2 regions of the Nocardioides proteolyticus genome follow, and region 1 is predicted to be linked to the other one. Evidence: predicted binding sites of a transcription regulator. Region 1 holds the regulator's gene; the other holds the start of a gene.
What was found. Region 1 encodes LexA, which represses DNA repair genes until DNA is damaged. Its sites were predicted from a motif close to TCGAACANNTGTTCGA; they were not measured.
Positions count from the first base shown of each region.

Region 2: ACPOLA_RS10115 (HNH endonuclease signature motif containing protein) is a predicted target of LexA. The motif match lies at 1,582-1,597, and genes of this name have one in related genera.

Region 1 is NZ_JBNBPO030000036.1:14,461-17,854, forward strand. It holds gene ACPOLA_RS17540 (MXAN_6640 family putative metalloprotease) at 1-1,107, opposite strand, end outside; gene lexA (transcriptional repressor LexA) at 1,224-1,958, opposite strand; gene ACPOLA_RS17550 (LysM peptidoglycan-binding domain-containing protein) at 2,213-2,608, shown strand; gene ACPOLA_RS17555 (hypothetical protein) at 2,787-3,116, opposite strand; gene ACPOLA_RS17560 (hypothetical protein) at 3,187-3,394, opposite strand, start outside.
Region 2 is NZ_JBNBPO030000014.1:18,686-22,079, forward strand. It holds gene ACPOLA_RS10105 (NAD-dependent epimerase/dehydratase family protein) at 1-769, opposite strand, end outside; gene ACPOLA_RS10110 (GNAT family N-acetyltransferase) at 927-1,487, shown strand; gene ACPOLA_RS10115 (HNH endonuclease signature motif containing protein) at 1,745-3,046, shown strand; gene ACPOLA_RS10120 (hypothetical protein) at 3,054-3,394, opposite strand, start outside.

The DNA of each region.
Region 1 (3,394 bases):
GCCGCGCTCGGCCAGGGCGGCCTCGATGGCGGGCAGCGAGTACCCGTCGTCGCCCGCGCCTATGGCATTCGTCCACATCTTCCGGACGATCACCGGCAGGCCGGCCTGGGAGTAGCTGAAGCGCTCGGTGAGGTGGCGGAAGAAGATCCAGGCGCCGTACTCCGATCCGCCGGCGGCGAGGTTCAGGGGCTGGTCCGGCCGCGCCAGCGGGCCGTAGCGCAGGTAGTAGCGGTTGTCGTCGACCGAGTCGTAGATCTCGTCCTCCGCCCAGGTCGCCGTGGCCTCCATGAACCAGCTGTCCTCGTAGGCGTCGTAGGCGAACTGGACGGCGTGGAAGAGCTCGTGGGCGGCGGTGACCTTCAGCAGGTCCGAGGAGCTGGCGCTGGTGCCGTACTCGGCTGCGGAGTAGTCGTTGTCGAGCACGCAGTAGGCGGCGTACGGCGCGTGGCGGGAGACGCCGCGGTCGCTGGTGCAGTAGCCGTAGTAGCCCATGCTGCCGATGTCGGCGAGGTAGATGTCCAGCTTCCAGCTGCCCCCGCGGCCGCGGTCGTTCTTCGGCGCGCGGTAGCCGGCCCGCTTGTAGCGCTCGGCGACGCTGTTGGTGACGCGCAGCACCTTGGCGGCGTAGGCGTCCGAGGCCCGGTCGTAGGACTCGCGCACCCAGTGCACGCAGACCCGGGTGCCGCACTTGCGGGCGTCCGACGCCTGGCGGCTCCAGCAGGCGATGCCGTCGCACCCGCCGTCGGAGCCGTCCGGGCGGGCCAGGATCCGCTCGGCGTCGGCCTGCCGGTGGCGGGGGAGGTCGTCCTTCACGGCCGCGAGGTCGCGCAGCTCGAGGGTGAGGTCCTTGTGCGTCTCGTGACCGTCGTCGGGGTTGTGGTCCACCGGCGGCGGCGTGCTGCCGTCGATGAGGCCCTCGACCTTCTCCAGCGTCTTCTCTGCGACCTCCGCGGGGTCGCCCGGGCCGGCGGTGGCGCCGGGCGCGGTGGGGTCGGCGGGACCGGTCTCATCAGCCTGCGCGGCGCCGCCCAGCAGCGGCATGACGAGCAGGCTGGCGACGAGGGACAGGAGCAGCCCCGAGAGGGGGGACCGGCTGCTGGAGGTCATGGGGTGCGGCCTTCGCGGGTCGGCGACGAGTGACCCGGCGACTTTACGTTGTCGGCCCGCGAACGAGGCATTTATCGCCCGAGCCGACGTGTCGTTCCCGGTGCCGGGCCGAGCGGCTAGACGCGGCGGAGGACGGCGGTGACCTTGCCGAGGATGGTGGCGTGGGTGCCGTCGATCGGCTCGAAGGCCGGGTTGTGCGGCAGCAGCCACACCCGTCCGTCCTTGCGCTGGAAGGTCTTGACCGTCGCCTCGCCGTCGATCATCGCCGCGACGATCTCGCCGTTCTCGGCGGTGGGCTGCTGGCGGATGACGACGTAGTCGCCGTCGCAGATCGCGGCGTCGATCATCGACTCGCCGCTGACCTCGAGCAGGAAGAGCTGGCCGTCGCCGACGAGCTGGCGGGGGAGCGGGAAGACGTCCTCCACGCGCTCCTCGGCGAGGATGGGGCCACCGGCGGCGATCCGGCCGACCACGGGCACGTTCGCGGGCACGGGAGCGGCGTCACCGATGCCCGTCTCGTCGAACCCGGTCTGCTCGGGGTCGGCGACGTTGCCGATCGCCTTGCGCGCCGCCATCACCTCGGGGAGGAACACCTCGAGTGCGCGCGGCCGGTTGGGGTCGCGCTTGAGGTAGCCCTTCTCCTCGAGGACCCGGAGCTGGTGGGCGACGCTGGAGGTGCTCGTGAGGCCGACCGCCTGGCCGATCTCGCGCATGCTCGGCGGGTAGCCCCGCTTCTCGATGCTGTCCTTGATGTGGGCCAGCACCCGCTGCTGCCGGGGGGTGAGACCGGTGGCGTCGGGGGGCCCGTCGGGCAGCTCGGCCACGCCGCGGCCCGCCTTCTTGTCGGCCATCTGAGTGCCCTCCAGTTCCGGTGTGTCGATGTGCCGACGCTAACCGAAGACGCGGGCCGGTTTCAAACGTCTGTTCGAACGGCGTGTCGCCCTCGTCCCTTCGAACGCACGTTCGACGAGGGGCTGGACTTGTTCGAACACATGATCTAGCCTCGTACACATGTTCGATCGAACGCATGATCGACCGGCTTGTGTCGGACCGACTGCGTAGACATCGCTCCGCGACCCACCCGCTCCTTCCCCCGGAGGTCACCATGAGCACGATCACCCTCGCCCCGCACGTCTCCGCCCGCCCCGCCCACCCTTCCGACCCTTCCCGCCCCTCTCGTGCCGCCCGCCCGTCCGGTCAGGTCCGCCTGACCCGCCGGGGCCGGCTGGCCGTCCTGGTGATCGCGCTGGCGCTCCTCGCCGCCCTCGTCGTGGCGCTCGCCGGAGGCTCCGTGGCCACCGACGAGCGGGGAGCGGCGGCCCAGGTCGAGGTGGTCACCGTCGCCCCCGGCGACACGCTGTGGGACATCGCCAGCGAGGCGGCCGCGGCCACCGGTGCCGGCGACGTGCGCGACATGATGGAGCGCATCCAGCGGCTCAACACGCTGGACTCGAGCCTGGTCTACGCCGGCCAGGAGCTGCGGGTGCCGGCAGCGGAGTAGCACCCGGCTGCCGTCGCAGCCGCCACCGACCCGTCCGCCGCCTCGACCCCGGCGGACGCGAACGGGCCCACCGACCCCGGGCCCACAGGGGAAGGCGAGGGGCGAGGCCACCGACCCCGGCCTCGCCCCTCGCGCTGTTCGAGGCCGGAGCGAGCGCCTCCCCGTCGGCGAGGCTCGACTAGCGAGCGGCGCGCTTGCCGCCCTTCGGCGTGGAGGGATCGCGCTTCGGCTTCGGCTCCGGCGCCGCGGCCAGCCCGATCGCCCGCGCGAACCGCACGGCCAGCATGAACGCGAGGAAGAGGCAGAGCATGGCTCCCAGGGCCGCCACGGCGAGGAAGCCCCAGGCGGCCTTGTCGCCTTCGTGCCGGGCCGTCGCGCCGAAGTCGATCGCGGCGAAGACCAGGTATCCCCAAGCGACGATCGCGAAGGTGATGCCGACCGCGAGCAGGAGCAGGTCGGCTCGGAACCGCCGCTTCGGCCTGTCGCCCGCCCGCTTCCCTGCTCCCACGGCGGTCATTGTGTCCGATGGGTGTCTGGGTGCGGTGACCAACCCGCCGGAGGGTGCGGGCGATCGGCGGTCAGGCGCTCTCGGTCACCGCGTAGGAGATCCCGGCGCTGCCGTCGCCATTGTCGCCGACCGACAGCACGACCTCGTACTCGCCGTTGCTGAGGGTCGCCAGCTCGCCGTACTCCTGACCCTCGCCGACCTCGAAGCCGGCGTCCTCGAGCGCGCTCTTGGCCTCGGCGTAGACGTCCTGCGCGGACCCGTCCTCCGTGGCGGCCAGC
Region 2 (3,394 bases), on a different contig from region 1:
CCAGCGCGTCGGCGATCCGCTGGGTCGTGATCGGCGGCTCGGCGGCCAGGTTGAACGCCCCGCCGACGCTCCGGTCGATCGCCCGCGCGATCGCGTCGGCCACGTCGTCGGCATGCACCATCGGGATCATCAGCCGCCGGTCGAGCGGCAGCACCGGGATGTGGTCGAGCACGGCCGCGGGCACGATCGCCGGCAGGCCGTAGCGCAGCAGCGCGCTGCCGGCCGACCGCTGGCCGACGATGCCCGGCCGCAGCCGGGTGATCACGGTGCTGTGGCCGGCCTGCTCGTGGCGGTCGAGGAGCCGCTCGGCGGTGGCCTTGTGGACGCTGTAGCGCGACGACGGCACGCCCTCGGTGGGCCAGCTCTCGTCGACGGGCGCGTCGTCGCGCTTCGGCGAGTAGGCGCCGACCGACGACATGTGCACCAGGTGCGGCACGCCGGCGGCGGTGACGGCCTCGAGGACGCGGCGGGTGCCGCCGACGCCGAGCTCCTCGAGGTAGGTGAGGTCGTGCGAGGGCTGGAACCCCCAGGCGAGGTGGACGACCGCGTCCGCCCCGGCGAAGGCGTGCTCGAGCGCGGGCACGCAGCCGTCCTTGGTCAGGTCGGCGCCGACCCACTCGATCGCCGACTGGTCGGTGCTGCCCGGGCTGGTGGTCGGCGTACGGCGGGCGATGCCGACGAGCTCGTGCTCGCCGTCGGCGCTGAGCCGTCGCAGCAGCGCGGAGCCGATGTTGCCGCTGGCGCCGGTGATGGCGATGCGCATGCCCATGCCGCTCTCCCAACCCTGGTCAAACTCCTGCGTTACCCGGCACCGGGAAGAGCACACCTGAGCCCGAGCAGCCCGCGGGCACAGCGCCCCGCGCGTCGTCGGGCCCCGCCGAGAAATGCGGCGCGCTCACCGCGGGCGGTCCACTAGCCTCCCCGCCGTGGACTCCAGCACCGTCACGCTGCGAACCGAGCGCCTGGTGCTGCGGCCGGTCCGCGACGAGGACCTCGACCGGATGCTGGAGTACCGCAACCTGCCCGAGGTCAACCGCTGGCTGCTGCACACCGAGGTCACCCCCGAGACCTTCCGGGCCGCCTGGCACCGCGCCGCGCAGGACGCCGACGACCACAGCCTGGCGGCGACCCTCGACGGGCTGGTGATCGGGGTCGTCTCCCTGCACCGCCGGGACGGGATGGGCCAGCCTGGGATGCCCGAGCGCACCGAGGCCGAGATCGGCTACACCTTCGACCCGGCGTACGGCGGCCGCGGCTACGCGGTCGAGGCCGTCACCGCGATGCTGACGCACGCCTTCGACACCCTGGGCGTACGACGGGTCACCGCCGGCTGCTACGCCGACAACCTCGCGTCGGTGCGGCTGCTGGAGAAGGTCGGCATGCGTCGCGAGCAGCACGGCGTCGGCGACTCCTGGCACGCCGAGCTGGGCTGGGTCGACGGCTACACGTACGCGCTGCTGGCCGAGGAGTGGCGGGGCCGGAGCTGACCGGCGGGGCCGGAGCTGACCGGCGGGGCCGGAGCTGACCGGCGGGTGCTGGATCTGCGGCGGGATGTGGCCCGATCAGACCTTGCTCGGAGGTTCGAACGCATGTACGATTGACCTCAAGTCGATCCGCTGGTGGGGCCATGAGCACAGGGCCGGAGGCGGACGGCCGAGTCTCGTGGATCGGTGAGTAATAGCGCCGGGACGGCGCCTCCGGCGGGACGACACGTGAACTGTCCGTGTCCTGCTCGGAGCCACCGATGTCGATCACCGCCCAGACCTCCCACCCGCTGGTGGCGTGCGCCACGGCGATTCACACCGCCCTCGACGAGGTCGGCGAGGTCGAGCCCGCCTCCATGACGGTCGCCGACAAGGAACGTGCGGTGATCGAGCTCGAGCGCGCCGAGCGCCGGCTCGCGGAACGCAAGCTGCGGCTGCTGGCCGCCTGCGACGACGTCGCCGACCACCACAGCGCCCGTGACGTGGCGACGTGGTTCGCCCACGTGACCCGGAGCGAGCCGTCGACGGTGCGTGCCGACGTCCAGCTCGCCCGAGCCGTCGACCGGCGTTGGACCCGGGTCCGGGACGGCATGGCCGCCGGCGGCGTCTCCGCCGAACAGGCCCGCGTGATCACCCGCGCTCTCGACGACCTGCCGAGCGACCTCGGCCCCGAGGTCCTCACCTCCGCCGAGACGCTCCTCGTCGGCTACGCGAGGGACTTCCGCCCCTCCGCGCTGCGACGGATCGGCCGCCACATCCTCGACGTGGCCGCCCCCGAGGTCGCCGAGGCCGAGGAGGCCAAGCGGCTGCAGCGCGAGGAGCAGGCGGCGCGAGAGAAGGCCTCGCTGCGGTTCCGGCCGCGGGGCGACGGGACCACCGCGTTCTCCGGGTTGCTTCCTGACGCAGACACGGCCCGCTGGCGGACCTATCTCGACGCGTTCACCTCCCCACGTCACCGGCCCGACGAGCCCGACGAGCCGGGGAAGCCGGGGAACCTCGGCGGGCTTGGCGAGGCCGACCGGATCCCGCCCCACCGCAAGCTCGCCCACGCCTTCAGCGCGCTGCTCGAGCACCTCGACCCGGCCCGCCTCCCGGCCCACGGCGGCGACGCAACCACGGTGATGGTCACCCTGTCCTACGACCAGCTGCTCGCCCGGCTCGGCACGGCCGGCCTGGTCGACGCCGACCTCGGTGCCGACCCCGCTGCCGGCGCCACCCTCTCCGCCGAGCAGGCTCGACGCCTGGCCTGCACCGCCCGGATCATCCCGGTCGTCCTCGGCGGCAAGGGTGAGATCCTCGACGTCGGCCGCGCCCGCCGGCTGTTCTCGGCCGGGATCCGCAAGGCGATCAAGCTCCGCGACCAGCGCTGCCGCGCCGAGGGCTGCACCATCCCCGCCGACTGGTGCGAGGCCCACCACCTGGTCCCGTGGTCACGCGGCGGCCCGACGTCACTCGACAACGGCGTCTGCCTCTGCAGCTTCCATCACCACCGCATCCACGACCATCGCTTCACCTACCAGCGACTGGCCAACGGTGACGTCCGGTTCCACCGCCGGACGTAGGCCGACGTCAGGAGATTCGGCGCTGCCCGCCACGGGCAACAACGATGCCCCACACGACAAGCCCGATGCCCGCCGCTGCGCCGACGATCGGCAGCGGCCACCACGGGCCCAGCCCGTCCACGAGCCGGGGCCCCTGCGGATGGTCGAGATAGAGCGGCGAATGCGCAGTCCGATCGCAGGAGACCTGTACGCGATCCGAGTCGCTCGTGCCACGTGCGAAGGCGACGTAGGGCACCGCGCCGGCCCCGCGCTCCCACCGGCCATCGACGGTCTCCAGCGCGACGACCTCGCCCGACGGAGCCTCCCGGATGGTGCACTCAGGCGTGTCGTCCGAGGGGTACTTCCACA